DNA from 3 places in the Streptomyces sp. NBC_01622 genome. Region 1 is predicted to be linked to each of the others. Evidence: riboswitches for the same ligand, from Rfam matches in the RefSeq annotation. Region 1 holds a riboswitch; each other region holds the start of a gene.
What was found. A riboswitch is a leader RNA that binds a small molecule or an ion and turns the genes downstream of it on or off. The one in region 1 is predicted to bind thiamine pyrophosphate.

Region 2: it holds a riboswitch for thiamine pyrophosphate, as region 1 does, so the genes downstream of both, thiO (glycine oxidase ThiO) here and OH768_RS15465 (thiamine ABC transporter substrate binding subunit) in region 1, are expected to answer to the same signal.
Region 3: it holds a riboswitch for thiamine pyrophosphate, as region 1 does, so the genes downstream of both, thiC (phosphomethylpyrimidine synthase ThiC) here and OH768_RS15465 (thiamine ABC transporter substrate binding subunit) in region 1, are expected to answer to the same signal.

Annotation. Positions count from the first base shown of each region.
Region 1 is NZ_CP109293.1:3,491,929-3,497,153, reverse strand. It holds gene OH768_RS15475 (SRPBCC family protein) at 121-567, shown strand; gene rlmN (23S rRNA (adenine(2503)-C(2))-methyltransferase RlmN) at 631-1,737, shown strand; TPP riboswitch at 1,759-1,865, shown strand; gene OH768_RS15465 (thiamine ABC transporter substrate binding subunit) at 1,862-2,938, shown strand; gene OH768_RS15460 (ABC transporter permease) at 2,986-4,587, shown strand; gene OH768_RS15455 (ABC transporter ATP-binding protein) at 4,588-5,225, shown strand, end outside.
Region 2 is NZ_CP109293.1:8,264,197-8,269,421, forward strand. It holds gene pknB (Stk1 family PASTA domain-containing Ser/Thr kinase) at 1-894, opposite strand, end outside; gene OH768_RS38260 (thiazole synthase) at 999-1,793, opposite strand; gene thiS (sulfur carrier protein ThiS) at 1,797-1,997, opposite strand; gene thiO (glycine oxidase ThiO) at 1,994-3,166, opposite strand; TPP riboswitch at 3,164-3,275, opposite strand; gene OH768_RS38275 (hypothetical protein) at 3,328-3,582, shown strand; gene OH768_RS38280 (NAD(P)/FAD-dependent oxidoreductase) at 3,615-4,844, shown strand; gene OH768_RS38285 (Rv2175c family DNA-binding protein) at 4,909-5,225, shown strand, end outside.
Region 3 is NZ_CP109293.1:5,730,512-5,735,736, forward strand. It holds gene OH768_RS26285 (serine hydrolase domain-containing protein) at 61-1,308, shown strand; gene thiC (phosphomethylpyrimidine synthase ThiC) at 1,335-3,173, opposite strand; TPP riboswitch at 3,166-3,355, opposite strand; gene OH768_RS26295 (YibE/F family protein) at 3,427-4,929, shown strand; gene OH768_RS26300 (SsgA family sporulation/cell division regulator) at 5,120-5,225, opposite strand, start outside.

The DNA of each region.
Region 1 (5,225 bases):
GTCCTGCCGTACGGCATTCCGGGCGCCCCTGTATCTCTGTACAGGACGGGGGCGCCCGGTCGTACGATTTCGGTATAAGCCCTCGCAAAAGGGGGACCGCCCTGAACGAAGGAGGGCGTCATGTCCGCCTTCCATGAAGAGTTCGACGTGGACTGCCGTCCGGAGGACGCCTGGGCGTACGTCATCGACCCGTCCCACCTCCCCGAGTGGCAGGAGAGCGCGGTGTCCGCCGAACAGCTCGACGACCGGCCCTTCGGCCTCGGCTCCCGGGTCCGCGTCACCCGGCACGTGGGTCGCCGCGACATGGCGATGACCATGGAGTGCACCGAGTTCCAGCCGCCGTACGCCTGGACCGTGCGCGGGATCGACGGCCCCATCAGGGGCAACTTCCGCGGCGAGATCTCACCCGTCGACGACGGACGCCGTACCCGGGTGACGATGGATCTCGACTTCGAGGGACACGGCATCGGCAAGGTCCTGCTGCCCTTCGTCGTGCGCCCCCAGATCCGACGCGAGATGCCCCACAACGAGAGGCTCCTGAGGGAACACCTGGAGCACATCGGCTGAACTCGGCTGAAGCGGATCACCGTAAACGGATCACGGTAAACGATCTGCGACACTGGTACAGCCATGCCTAAGCCCGGAGAACTCACATTCGTCGCCCCCCGCGGAGCCCAGAAGCCGCCGCGGCACCTTGCCGATCTCACGCCCGCCGAGCGCAAGGAAGCCGTCGCCGCGGTCGGGGAGAAGCCCTTTCGCGCCAAGCAGCTCTCGCAGCACTACTTCGCGCGCCTCGCGCACGACCCGGCGGAGTGGACCGACATCCCCGCCGGTTCGCGCGCCAAGCTGCAAGAGGCGCTGCTCCCTGAGCTGATGACGGTCGTACGGCATCTGTCGACCGACCAGGACACCACCCGCAAGACGCTGTGGCGGCTGTTCGACGGGACGCTCGTCGAGTCCGTGCTGATGCGGTACCCGGACCGGGTCACCATGTGCATCAGCTCGCAGGCGGGCTGCGGGATGAACTGCCCGTTCTGCGCGACCGGTCAGGCCGGCCTGGACCGCAATCTGTCCACCGGTGAGATCGTGCACCAGATCGTGGACGGCATGCGGGCGCTGCGCGACGGTGAGATCCCGGGCGGTCCCGCGCGGCTCTCCAACATCGTCTTCATGGGCATGGGCGAGCCCCTCGCCAACTACAAGCGGGTCGTCCAGTCCATCCGCGCCCTCACCGACCCCGAGCCGGACGGCCTCGGCCTCTCGCAGCGCGGGATCACCGTCTCTACGGTCGGACTGGTCCCGGCGATCCACCGGTTCTCCGACGAGGGCTTCAAGTGCCGGCTCGCGATCTCGCTGCACGCGCCGGACGACGACCTGCGCGACACCCTGGTTCCCGTGAACACCCGGTGGAAGGTGCGCGAGGTCCTCGACGCGGGCTGGGAGTACGCGGCGAAGTCGGGACGCCGGCTGTCCATCGAGTACGCGCTGATCCGGGACATCAACGACCAGGCGTGGCGCGGCGACCGGCTCGGCCGGCTCCTCAAGGGCAAGCCGGTGCACGTCAACCTGATCCCGCTGAACCCGACGCCGGGCTCCAAGTGGACGGCCTCCCGTCCCGAGGACGAGAAGGCGTTCGTCGAGGCCATCGCGGCCCATGGGGTGCCGGTCACCGTCCGGGACACCCGCGGCCAGGAGATCGACGGAGCGTGCGGCCAGCTCGCGGCCACCGAGAGGTAATCTCTGCCGTAAGTACATTTTCATATCCGACAGGGGAGCGCGCAGCGCTGAGAGTGCGGCAATCGGGCCGCAGACCCTCTGAACCTCGCCCAGGTCATTCTGGGTAGGAAGTTCGGTCATCACCGTGAACACCAAGAAGTACTGTGCTGTCCTCGTCGGCCTCGGCCTGGTCACGCTCTCCGCGTGCGGGTCGGGGTCGGACCAGGGCAGTGGCTCCGGCTCCAAGACCGTCACGCTCGTCAGCCACGACTCTTGGGCCGTATCCAAGAGCGTCCTCAAGGACTTCGAGAAGCAGTCCGGCTACACGGTCAAGGTCCTCAAGGACGGCGACGCGGGCCAGGCCGTCAACAAGGCGATCCTGACGAAGGACAACCCGCAGGGAGACGTCTTCTTCGGCGTCGACAACACCCTGCTCTCCCGCGCGCTCGACAACGGTCTCTTCCAGTCCTACGACGCGAAGGGCTCCGCCACCGTCAAGCCCGCGTACCGCGTCGACGAGACCAAGCATCGCGTCACGCCCATCGACACGGGCGACATCTGCGTCAACTACGACAAGGCGTACTTCAGCAAGCACAAGCTGACCCCGCCGACCTCCTTCGCGGACCTCGTCAAGCCCGAGTACAAGAACCTCCTCGTCACCGAGAACGCCGCCACCTCCTCACCCGGCCTCGGTTTCCTGCTGGGCAGCGCGGCGCAGTTCGGGGACGACAGCTGGCAGGCGTACTGGAAGAAGCTCAAGGCCAACGGCGTGAAGGTCGTCGACGGCTGGGAGCAGGCCTACGACCAGGAGTTCTCCGGTTCGGCCGGCGGGAAGAAGGCGGGCGGCGACCGGCCCCTCGTCGTCTCCTACGCCTCCTCGCCGCCCGCCGAAGTCATCTACGGCGACCCGAAGCCGACCACCGCGCCCACCGGGGTGTCGTACGGCACCTGCTTCCGGCAGACCGAGTACGCGGGACTGCTCAGCAACGCCAAGAACACCAAGGGCGGCAAGGCCTTCATCGACTTCCTGCTCACCAAGGAGTTCCAGGAGGACATGCCGCTCAACATGTTCGTCTACCCGGTGATCGAGGGCGCGACAGTGCCGGCCGAGTTCACGCAGTACGGTCCGCAGGCCAAGGACCCCGAGACCATGGCCCCCACGAAGATCGCCGCCGACCGGGACCAGTGGGTCAAGTCGTGGACCTCGCTCGTACTGAAGTAGTCCCGCGGAAGTCCTCCCGTAGAGGGAACGTGACGCGGCTCGGCCTCATGGTCCTGCCCGTCGCGTTCTTCGCGGTGTTCTTCGCCTACCCCGTCGCCGCGATCGTCGGGCGCGGTCTCAAGGTGGACGGCGCCTGGCAGTTGGGCCGGATCCGGGACGTGCTGGCCCAGTCCGACATCCGGCACGTGCTGTGGTTCACCACCTGGCAGGCGCTCGCCTCCACCGCGCTCACGCTGCTGATCGCGCTCCCCGGCGCGTATGTCTTCGCGCGCTTCGACTTCCCGGGAAGGCAGGTGCTGCGGGCCGTCGTGACGGTCCCCTTCGTGCTGCCGACGGTCGTCGTCGGTACGGCCTTCCTCGCGCTCGTCGGCCGGGGCGGACTCCTCGACGACCTGTGGGGCGTACGGCTGGACACCACCGTGTGGGCCATCCTGCTCGCGCACGTCTTCTTCAACTACGCGGTCGTCGTACGGACGGTGGGCGGCCTCTGGGCACAGCTCGACCCGCGTCAGGAGGAGGCCGCGCGGATGCTCGGCGCCTCCCGGCTCCGGGCCTGGCGGAAGGTGACGCTGCCCGCGCTCGCGCCCGCCGTGGCCGCCGCCGCGCTGATGGTCTTCCTCTTCACCTTCACCTCCTTCGGCGTGGTGCAGATCCTCGGCGGCCCGACCTTCTCGACCCTCGAAGTGGAGATCTACCGCCAGACTTCGGAAGTCTTCGACCTTTCCACGGCGGCCGTGCTGACGATCGTCCAGTTCGTCGCGGTCGGCGCGATCCTCGCCGTCCATGCCTGGACGGTACGGCGACGGGAGACGGCTCTACGACTCGTGGACCCGGCGGTGACCGCACGGCGCCCGCGCGGGGCCGGCCAGTGGTCCCTGCTCGCCGGGGTCCTCGTCTCCGTCCTGCTGCTGCTCGTGCTGCCGCTCGCCGTGCTGGTCCAACGGTCCCTGGACTCACCGGACTTCGGCTACTACCGGGCGCTGACCCACGACGACGGCGGCACCTTCCTGGTCCCGCCGATCGCCGCGATCGGCAACTCGCTGGAGTACGCCGTCGCCGCCACCGCGATGGCCGTGGTGATCGGGGGGCTCGCCGCAGCGGCCCTGACCCGGCGCGATGCCGGGCGGCTGGTGCGGGGCTTCGACGCGCTGCTGATGCTGCCGCTCGGGGTGTCGGCGGTGACCGTCGGCTTCGGGTTCCTGATCTCGCTCGACAAACCCCCGGTGGATCTGCGGAGTTCATGGATCCTGGTGCCGCTCGCACAGGCGCTGGTGGGCGTCCCCTTCGTCGTACGGACGATGCTGCCCGTGCTGCGGGCGGTGGACGGGCGGCTGAGGGAGGCGGCGGCCGTGCTCGGGGCGTCCCCGTGGCGGGTGTGGCGCGAGGTGGATCTGCCGCTGGTGCGGCGGGCGTTGCTGATCGCCGCCGGGTTCGCGTTCGCGGTGTCGCTGGGCGAGTTCGGGGCGACCGTGTTCATCGCGCGGCCGGACAACCCGACGCTGCCGGTCGCGGTGGCCCGGCTGCTGTCCCGGCCCGGTGATCTCAACTACGGCCAGGCGATGGCCCTTTCGACGATTCTGATGGTGGTGTGCGCCGTGGCCCTGCTGGTGCTTGAGCGGCTGCGCACCGACCGGACGGGGGAGTTCTAGATGCTGCTCGGTCTTGAGAGCGGGACCGTACGGTTCGGTGGGCGGCCCGTGCTCGACGCTGTCGATCTCGGGGTCGCCGAGCACGAGATCGTGTGTGTGCTCGGGCCCAGCGGTAGCGGCAAGTCGACGCTGCTGCGGGCGGTGGCCGGGCTGCAACCCCTGGACTCCGGGCGGGTGTTGCTCGACGGACGCGACCAGGCCGGGGTGCCCGCACACCGGCGCGGGGTGGGCCTGATGTTCCAGGACCACCAGCTGTTCCCGCAGCGGGACGTGGCCGGCAACGTGGCCTTCGGGCTGCGCATGCACGGGACGTCGAAGGGACAACAGGCCGCCCGGGTCGGCGAGTTGCTCGACCTCGTCGGACTGCCGGGTGCCGCCCGCCGTGCCGTCGCGGGGCTGTCCGGCGGTGAGCAGCAGCGGGTGGCGCTCGCCCGTGCCCTCGCGCCCCGCCCCCGGCTCCTCATGCTCGACGAACCGCTCGGCCAGCTCGACCGGTCACTGCGGGAGCGGCTGGTCGTCGAACTCCGGGAACTCTTCGGCGCGTTGGGCACGACCGTGCTCGCGGTCACGCACGACCAGGGCGAGGCGTTCGCACTGGCCGACCGGGTCGTCGTGATGCGGGACGGGCGGATCGCCCA
Region 2 (5,225 bases), 4.8 Mb from region 1:
GGGATGTTCCGAGGTCAGCGCCTGCGGCGGCACCGCGTCCAACTGCTCGTCGCTCAGCCCCGCCCGCGCCTCCCGGACCAGACCGAACAGCGAGACAGCGTCGTACGGCCGGATGTCCGGGGTACGCGCGGTGGCCGTGGCGACCAGCTCGTCCAGCTCGTACGCCAGCCCCGGCACGACGGCCGAAGGCGGCGGGACGTCCTCGTGCAGGTGCTTGTAGAGCACGATCGCGGGGGAGTCCCCGTCGTGCGGCTTCTGGCCGGTGAGCATCTCGTACAGGACGACACCGCACGCGTACACGTCGACCCGGGGGGACGCCGTGCCGCCCTCGATCTGCTCCGGCGCCAGATACGAGACCGTGCCGAGCACGTTCTCCGTGGTGCTGGTGACCGTGTCCACGGACCGGACCAGCCCGAAGTCGGCGACCTTGACCCGGCCGTCGTCCCCTATGAGCACGTTCTCCGGCTTCATGTCCCGGTGCACGAACCCGGCCCGGTGCGCGGCACCCAGCGCGGCCAGCACCGGCTCCAGGATGTCCAGCGCGGCACGCGGCTGCAGCGCCCCGCGCTCGCGCAGCACGTCCCGCAGGGTGCAGCCGGCGACGTACTCCATCGCCAGATAGACGTACGTCCCCTGGGCGCCCTGGTCGAAGACCTGCACCACGTTCGGATGCGCCAGCCGCGCCACCGACTTGGCCTCGCGGATGAACCGGTCGACGAAGGAGGCGTCGGCCGCCAGCGTCGGGTGCATCACCTTGAGCGCGAGGACCCGGTCCAGGCGGGTGTCCACGGCCCGGTAGACCGTGGCCATCCCGCCGACGGCGATCCGCGCGTCGACGCGATAGCGGCCGTCGAGCAACTGCCCGACGAGAGGGTCATGAAGGGTCGTATCCACGCAGGTGAGTGTACGAGCCGAGGCTGACAGCACCGCCTTTTCGGCCAGTTTCGGGGCGGTACTGCAGCCGAGCTGTGACGGATCCCACCCTGGGGAGCGGGAGTTCAGAACGCCGGACGTTCGGGGTCCAGACGGGCCAGGCCGGTCGTCGGAGACGACGCCTCGGCGAAGTGCCTACGGGGGATACGCCCCGCCCGGAACGCCAGCCGCCCCGCCTCCACCGCGCTCCGCATCGCGGACGCCATCAGCACCGGCTCCTGCGCCCGCGTCACCGCCGAGGCAAGCATCACACCCGCGCACCCCAGCTCCATCGCGAACGCCGCGTCGGACGCCGTACCGGCCCCCGCGTCCAGAATCACCGGCACGCGCGCGTGCTCGGTGATCAGCTGGAAGTTGTGCGGATTGCGGATACCGAGCCCGGAACCGATCGGCGACCCCAGGGGCATGATCGCCGCACACCCGACGTCCTCCAGCTTCCGCGCCAGCACGGGATCGTCGTTCGTGTACGGCAGCACCGTGAACCCGTCGTCGACCAGGGTCTCGGCGGCGTCCAGCAGCTCGATCGGGTCGGGCAGCAGGGTGCGCTCGTCCGCGATCACCTCAAGTTTGACCAGTGCCGTCCCGAGCGCCTCCCGCGCGAGCCGGGCCGTCAGCACCGCCTCGCCCGCCGTGAAGCAGCCCGCGGTGTTGGGCAGCACCCGGATGCCGAGCCGCTCCAGGACGGACAGCACCGAACCGTGCACGGAAGCGTTCACGCGCCGCATCGCGACCGTCGTGAGCTCCGTCCCGGAGGCGACCAGCGCGCGCTCCAGGACGTCGAGGCTGGGCGCGCCCCCGGTGCCCATGATCAGCCGGGACGTGAAGGACGTACCACCGAGGACGAAGGGGTCGTCGGCCATGGGTCAGCCTCCTTGGACGGCGGTGAGGACCTCGACGCGGTCCCCCTCGGAGAGGGAGGTCGAGGGCCACTCCGCGCGCGGGACGACGGTTTCGTTGAGGGCGGCGGCCACCCCGGAGGGCGACGGGGCCAGGGTGCGCACAAGGGTGTCGAGAGCCGTGCCGGGCGCGATCACCCGGGGCTCCCCGTTGACGGAGACGTTCATGCGGGCTGCTCCACGAGTGCCGTGCGTTCCGCGCGGGCGAACCGCTTCGGGGTGAACGGGCGTGCCTCGTCCGGGAGTTCGCCGGTGGCCAGGGCGTGTGCGAGGGCGTCGCCGGTGACCGGCGTGAGCAGCACGCCGTTGCGGTAGTGCCCGGTGGCCAGCAGCAGTCCCGGCAGTTCGGTCGGGCCCAGCAGCGGCGCGTTGTCGGGGGAGCCCGGGCGCAGTCCGGCCCGGGTCTCGGTGAGCGGCAGTTCGGTGATCCCGGGGACCAACTCGTGGGCGTCGCGCAGCAGTTCGTAGACACCGCCGGCGGTCACCGTGGTGTCCCAGCCCAGTTCCTCGCTGGTCGCGCCGACGACCAGCTCGCCGTTCTCGCGCGGCACCAGATAGACGTGGCTGCCACGCACCACGGCCCGCACGGTCCTGCTCAGGAACGGCGCGTACCGCTCCGGCACGGTCAGCCGCAGCACCTGCCCCTTCACGGGCCGTACGGGCGGCAGGACGTCGCCTGGGACCCCGGCAAGCCGCCCGCTGAGGCTGCCGCCCGCGAGCACCACCTGGTCCGCGCCCAGCACATCACCCTCACGCGTGACGACCCCCGTGGCGCGGTCCTGCCCGACCGTGAGCCGCTCGGCCCACGTCCGGTGGAAGGCGACCCCGGCGCGCTCGCACGCGGCCACCAGGGCGCCCGCCAGCCGCCGCGGGTCGACCTGGTGGTCCCCGTCGACCCGGAGCCCCCCGCGCACCCCCGGTGCGAGCATCGGCTCCAGGCGCCGGCAGTCGCGCCCGGACAGCCACTCGGAGTCCAGGCCCGACCGGTGCTGCAGGGCGTGCAGTTCACGGAGGTGGGCGCGGTCGTCGGCGTCCAGGGCGACGGCCAGGGTGCCGCAGCGCCGGTAGCCGAGGTCGAGGCCGGTGAGGTCGGTCAGCTCGGCCGCGAAGTCCGGGTAGCGCTGCGCCGAGGCCAGGTTGAGGGCGAGCAGCGTCTGTTCGCCGTAGTGCAGTTCCGTGACGGCGGCCAGCATCCCGGCGGCCACCTGCGCGGCCCCGCCGCCCGGGTCGGGGTCCACGACGGCGGTGGCGAACCCGCGTTGCGCGGCCCGCCAGGCCGTGACCAGGCCGATGATCCCGCCCCCGACGACGAGGACGTCTGACGTACGTGTAGGCATGGGCGTCCAGCCCCTCCCTTCGCCGGCATGACCCGGATCAGGTTCGTACGGTCGGAGGCCGCCAGCCTCCCTCTCAGCCCGGTGCGTCCGGACTCCCGCGAGTGCTTGTACGTTGGCCACCCTAGCCCGTACCCCATGTCCCAGTAAGGGAGCCTCCGTCCATGGTCCGCTCGCTCGAGGGTCTCGTCCTCGCCCCGGTCGCGGACCAGGCACCGGGTCAGGTCGGCACCCGCACCCGGTTCGCCTACCACGAGAAGGACGGCGAGATCTGGGCCGAGTACGCGGGCGGCGACGTCGTACGCGGGCATCTCGTCGGCACGCGCGCGGGGGACCGTCTCGACGAGACCTGGGAGTGGGAGTCGCAGCCGGGGAGCGGGACGAGTGTTGTGGAACAGGTCACTGAACGCGCCCCCTGACTGACGATTTGGCAGGTGTCTATGGTGATCGGATGAGCGAGCAGACACGGGGACAGGGCGCGGGGGCAGGGCGGCGAGTGGTCGTCGTCGGCGCGGGCATGGCCGGGGTGCAGACCGCGGTCGCCCTGCGCGAACAGGGCTTCACCGGCACCGTCACCCTTCTCGGCGCCGAACCCCATCAGCCCTACGACCGGCCCCCGCTGTCCAAGGCCGTCCTGCTCGGCAAGGCCGAGGGCTCCGCCTTCGACGTCGACTTCGAGGCGCTCGGCATCGAACTCCGGCTCGGGCGCGAGGTGTCGGGCCTGCGCCCCGGAGACCACGAACTGGACACTGCCGAGGGCCCGGTGCCCTACGACGTCCTCGTCCTCGCCACCGGCGCCGAACCGATCCGGCTGCCGGGCGCCGACGGCATCCCCGGGGTGCATCTGCTGCGCACCCTGGACGACGCCGAGCGGCTGCGGCCGGTGCTCGCGCGGCAGCACGACATCGTGGTCGTCGGCGCGGGCTGGATCGGCGCCGAGTTCGCCACGGCCGCGCGCGAGGCGGGCTGTGCGGTGACCGTCGTAGAAGCCGCCGACCGGCCGCTCGCGGGCGCGCTGCCCGCCGACGTGGCCGCGCCGATGGCCGCCTGGTACGCGGACGCCGGAGCCGTGCTGCGCACGCACACGCGCGTGGAGCGCGTCGAACCCGGCGCGGTGGTCCTCGACGACGGCACCCGGCTGCCCGCCGGAGCCGTCGTGGTCGGGATCGGCGCCCGCCCCGCCACCGGCTGGCTCGCGGACTCCGGCATCGAGCTGGGCGCCCACCGCGAGGTCGTGGCCGACGACCGGCTGCGCACCTCGGTGCCGGACGTGTACGCGGTCGGCGACTGCGCCTCCTTCCCTTCGGGAAGGTACGGCGAGCGCCTTCTCGTCCACCACTGGGACAACGCCCTCCAGGGCCCGCGCACGGTCGCCGCGAACATCGTCGGCCAGACCCCGGCGGTCTACGACCCGGTGCCGTACTTCTGGTCCGAGCAGTTCGGCCGCTTCGTCCAGTACGTCGGCCATCACGCGTCCGCCGACACGACCCTGTGGCGCGGCGACCCGGCCACCCCGGCCTGGACCTTCTGCTGGCTGCGCGGGGACCGCCTGGTGGCCGTTCTCGCGGTCGGCCGCCCCCGTGACCTGGCCCAGGGCCGCCGCCTGATCGAGTCGGGCACGCCGATGAATCCCGGGCCGCTGGCGGACCCTTCTCTCCCGATGAAGGCCGCTATCGCCTAGTTCGTCCCCCCGAGTCGGACCGGCCCGGCTTCCGACTGTCAGTCCGGGATGGCACGCTGTTTACGTGACCGAGATTGACGCAAAGATCGATGCTCTCGTCCCCGCCTGGCTCACGCTGCCCGACATCGCAGAGATGCTCGATGTCGAGGTGACACGCGTGCGGCAGCTGGTCAAGGAGGGCCAAGTCATCGCCGTACGCCGTGGTGAGAACCGCGCGCTGCACGTCCCCGCCGCCTTCATCGACGGGGCCGAGCAGAAGGTCGTCAAGGGCCTCACGGGGACCCTGACGCTCCTGCGGGACGACGGCTTCTCCGACGAAGAGATGCTGGAGTGGCTCTTCACCCCCGACCCCAGCCTGCCCGGCACCCCCGCGCAGGCCCT
Region 3 (5,225 bases), 2.2 Mb from region 1:
TCGATCCGGTTGGCTGGTGATCGTCACCGATCAGGACCAGGAGCAACGGGGGATTCGGACATGCAGATGCCGTCATCGAGGAAGACCGGCGCCGCCCTGCTGGCAGCGGCGTTGCTCGCACTGGGCTCACCCATGGCCGCGACCGCCACCACCGGACACCCGGCGCCGGACCACCCCTCCCACGTGTACGGCCAGGCCATGCTCCAGCGCGACCTGGCAGCCGTACGGAAGGCCGGAGGCGGCGATGTGAACGGGCTGGCCAGGGTCGACGTACCGAACGGCGCACCGCTCATGGCCCGCATCGGCACCCGCACGGCCGACTCCACGGCCCCGATCCCCTGGAACGCGCACTTCCGTGTGGCGAGCACGACGAAGACGTTCGTGGCGACCGTCGTCCTCCAACTCGTGGCGGAGAAGCGGCTGTCGCTCGACGACACCGTCGAGCACTGGCTGCCGGGAGTCGTCACGGGCAACGGCAACGACGGCACCCGCATCACCGTCCGCGACCTGCTCCGCCAGACCAGCGGCCTCTACGACTACATCGACGACCCGGAGATCCAGGACCGCCTGATCAACCACTTCGACGAGAACCGCTACGACACCACCCCGGCGGCCGACCTGGTCGCCGTCGCGATGAAGCACCGCCCGCTCTTCGTGCCGCAGCCGGGCGGGGCCACCCGGTGGGCGTACTCCAACACCAACTACCTGCTGGCCGGGATGATCGCCGAGAAGGCCGGTTGCGCGAGCTGGCAGGACCTGGTCGCTCACCGGATCATCGCGAAGCTCGGACTGCGCAACACCTCCGTCCCCGGGCTCGACCCGTTCCTGCCCGACCCGCACGTGAACGCGTATCTGACGACCGCCGAAGGCAAGCGTCTCGACGTCACCGACCACAGCTTCCAGCACACCGCGGACTCCGGTGTGGTGAGCACCACCGCCGACCTGAACACCTTCTTCCGGGCCCTGGCCGGCGGCAGGCTGCTCCCCGCCGCGCAGTGGCGCGAGATGCGGCAGACCGTGGAACGGACCGACGACCCGGAGGACGTGGCCGAGATGCCCGAGGGCACCTACGGCCTCGGCCTGCGAAAGATCCCGCTCTCCTGCGGCGGTTTCTACTACACCCACGAGGGCGACGGTGCGGGCGTCAACACCCGTCCCGCGGTGAGCGCCGACGGCAGGCGCGCGGTGACCGTCTCCATCACGACCACCACCGCGCCGCCGGACCTCGCCGCCCTCAACCGCGCGACAGGCACGCTGGTCGACCACACCCTGTGCGACAAGCCTGCCAAGGGCTCACCGAAGAGCTAGGCCGTGTCCGACCCAGCCGGTCGTCGTCAGTCGGCGATCGGCAGGTACACCCGGTTGCCCGCCGCCGCGAACTCCTTCGACTTCCGCGCCATGCCCTCCTCGACCTCCGCCTTGGTACCGCCGTGTTCGCGGCGGATGTCCTGGGAGATCTTCATCGAGCAGAACTTCGGCCCGCACATCGAGCAGAAGTGCGCCGTTTTGGCCGGCTCCGCCGGCAGTGTCTCGTCGTGGAACTCCCGAGCCGTGACCGGATCGAGGGCCAGGTTGAACTGGTCCTCCCAGCGGAACTCGAAGCGGGCGTCGGACAGCGCGTCGTCCCACTCCTGTGCACCTGGGTGCCCCTTGGCGAGGTCGGCTGCGTGGGCGGCGATCTTGTAGGTGATGACGCCGGTCTTGACGTCGTCACGGTTGGGCAGGCCCAAGTGCTCCTTGGGCGTGACATAGCAGAGCATGGCCGTGCCCCACCAGGCGATCATCGCGGCACCGATGCCGGAAGTGATGTGGTCGTACGCAGGCGCGACGTCCGTCGTCAGCGGGCCGAGCGTATAGAACGGAGCTTCATCACAGATCTCCTGCTGAAGGTCGATGTTCTCCTTGATCTTGTGCATCGGGACATGTCCCGGGCCCTCGATCATGGTCTGTACGTTGAAACGCTTCGCGATCGTGTTGAGTTCCCCGAGAGTCCTCAACTCGGCGAACTGCGCCTCGTCGTTGGCGTCCGCGATCGATCCGGGGCGCAGACCGTCGCCCAGCGAGTAGGTGACGTCGTAGGCGGCGAGGATCTCGCAGAGCTCCTCGAAGTTCTCGTAGAGGAACGATTCCTTGTGGTGCGCCAGGCACCAGGCCGCCATGATCGAGCCGCCGCGCGAGACGATGCCGGTCTTGCGGTTCGCCGTCAGCGGTACGAACGGCAGCCGCACGCCCGCGTGGACGGTCATGTAGTCCACGCCCTGTTCGGCCTGTTCGACGACCGTGTCCTTGTAGATCTCCCAGGTCAGCTCCTCGGCACGGCCGTCGACCTTTTCGAGCGCCTGGTAGAGCGGCACGGTGCCGATGGGGACGGGGGAGTTGCGCAGCACCCACTCGCGGGTGGTGTGGATGTTGCGGCCGGTGGACAGGTCCATGACCGTGTCGGCGCCCCAGCGGGTCGCCCAGGTCATCTTCTCGACCTCCTCCTCGATGGAGGAAGTGACCGCGGAATTGCCGATGTTGGCGTTGACCTTCACCAGGAACCGCTTGCCGATGATCATCGGCTCGATCTCCGGGTGGTTGACGTTGGCCGGCAGCACCGCACGCCCCGCCGCGATCTCCTCCCGGACCACCTCGGGCGAGACCTTCTCCCGTACGGCCACGAACTCCATCTCGGGCGTGATCTCGCCCCGTCGCGCGTAGGCGAGTTGAGTCACCGCCGTACCCTCACGTCCACGGCGCGGTTGCCGGGGGCGGCCCGGGAACACCGCGTCGAGGTTACGGAGTCCACCGCGCGGTGACGTGTGCTTGATTCCGTCGTCCTCGGGGCGGACGGGACGGCCCGCGTACTCCTCGGTGTCGCCCCGGGCGATGATCCAGTTCTCCCGCAGCGGCGCCAGTCCCCTGCGGACGTCGGTGTCGACGAGCGGATCGGTGTACGGGCCTGAGGTGTCGTACAGCGTCACGGACTGCCCGTTGGTGAGGTGTACCTGACGGACCGGCACCCGCAGATCGGGGCGCGAGCCCTCGACATACCCCTTGTGCCAGCCGGCGGACTTCCCGGCCGCAGAGGACTCCTCGACCCCCGTCGGCTGCCCGGCCCGTGCGAACTCCTCGCCCGGAATGGGCTGTTCGTCCTGGCTGAAGGCAGGCGTGCGTACGTCCTTGTTGGTCATGAGACCTACTCCCTACGCCGGCATTACCCGGTAACAGGTTCGGCGGTCGACGCAGCGGCTTCCGTCAGCCGATGTTTCATGTGAAACATCACTCGATACAGGTGACGTTTCCCGTGAAACATCGCAGAGACGGAGGTCAGCGCCCTCTCAGCCCGGTGCTCCGAGCTCCCGCGTGTGCAAAGGTGCCTCCACGCTAGCGTCATATGTGGCGCGGTGAACAGTGGGCCTCCGGCGTTCTTGCGATGATCGGGCGGTGACCACGACGCAGCAGCCCCCGTACCCGCCGACCGGGCCGCCGCATGGCCATGACCACGGCCACGGTTCCGATGGCGACCATGGCTCCGGGTCCGGGGACGACGACAGCTCCGGCGGGGACGGCGGGCACGGTTCCGGCGCGGGTGGTGGACACGGTCACTCGCACAGTCACGGCCCGGCCGCCCCCGTCTCCCGTCACCTCCGGAAGGTCATCGCGGCGATCCTGATCCCGTTCACGGTCGCGGTCGTGGTCGGCATGGTGGTGCTGTGGCCCGGCGGCGCACCGTCGCACAAGCGCACCGGCGTCGGCTTCGACCGGCAGACGCAGCAGGCGACGGTCACCAAGGTCGTCAGCGTGAGCTGCGCCTCGGTGAACGCCTCGGGCGGGGGCGCGACCGGGGACACCTCCACGGCCGAGGGCTCCTCGGCACAGCAGGAGGCGGGCGGCACCTGCAAGAAGGCCACGGTCACGGTCAGCACCGGCAAGGACAAGGGCCGTACGTTCACGGAGATCGTGCAGCCCGACCAGTCACGGCAGTTGCATCAGGGCGAGAAGGTCGTGGTCGCGTACGAGCCCTCCGCGCCCAGGGATCTGCAGTACTCGGTCACCGATGTGAACCGTAAGTTCCCCATGGCGCTGCTCGCCGGCATCTTCGCGCTGGCCGTCGTGGTGGTGGGCCGGCTGCGCGGCGTCATGGCACTGATCGCGCTGGCCATCAGCTTCATGATCCTCAACTTCTTCATCCTGCCCGCAATCCTGCACGGCTCGAACCCGCTGATCGTGGCGGTGGTCGGATCGAGCGCCATCATGCTGATCGCCCTCTACATGTGCCACGGACTGTCGGCCCGTACGTCCGTGGCGGTGCTCGGCACGCTGATGTCGCTGGTCCTGATCGGCGTCCTGGGTTCGGTGTTCATCGGCTGGGCCGCGCTGACCGGCAACACGGACGACAACACGGGCCTGATCCACGGGCTGTATCCGTCGATCGACATGAGCGGCCTGCTGCTCGCCGGCGTCATCATCGGTTCGCTCGGTGTGCTCGACGATGTGACGGTCACGCAGACCTCGGCGGTCTGGGAACTGCACGAGGCCAACCCGTCGATGGGCTGGCGCGGGCTGTACCGCGCTGGTATCCGGATCGGCCGCGACCACATCGCGTCCGTGGTCAACACGCTCGTCCTCGCCTACGCGGGCGCCGCCCTGCCGTTGCTGCTGCTCTTCTCCATCGCGCAGAGCAGCGTGGGGTCGGTCGCCAACAGCGAGTTGGTCGCCGAGGAGATCGTACGCACGCTTGTGGGCTCGATCGGCCTGGTCGCCTCGGTACCGGTCACCACCGCGCTCGCGGCCCTGGTGGTCTCGGCGGACCGACCGGGACGCGAAACAGCTCCCGCGGGGGTTGCGGCGGCGGCCACGGCGGCGCCGGGTGCCGGGCCCGCGGCAGCGCCCGGTGCCAAGCCGGCGCCGGCGCGCGGCGGGAAGGGCCGACGCCGCAAGCACTGAGGACGGCGAGAACCGCCGCACGGAGCCACACAGAAGCGTTCCTGCGACTCCAGGGCTCCTCCCGGGCTTCCCGGACCGCACCCGGACCTCTCGGCCTCGCAGGCCTTTCAGGGCTCCACAGATGCCTCCAGGGGCCTCGGGCCCCGTGGTGAAGCGTTACGCCAACTCTCCCCGCCGCCGTAGCAACGCTTCAGCCGGCGCTCTGCTCCTCCGCCAGGATGCGGTCCAGTGCCTCGTCGAGGTGGGCGTCGAAATCCGCGAGCGCACCCTCCTGACCGAGCGGAACCAGCAGGTCG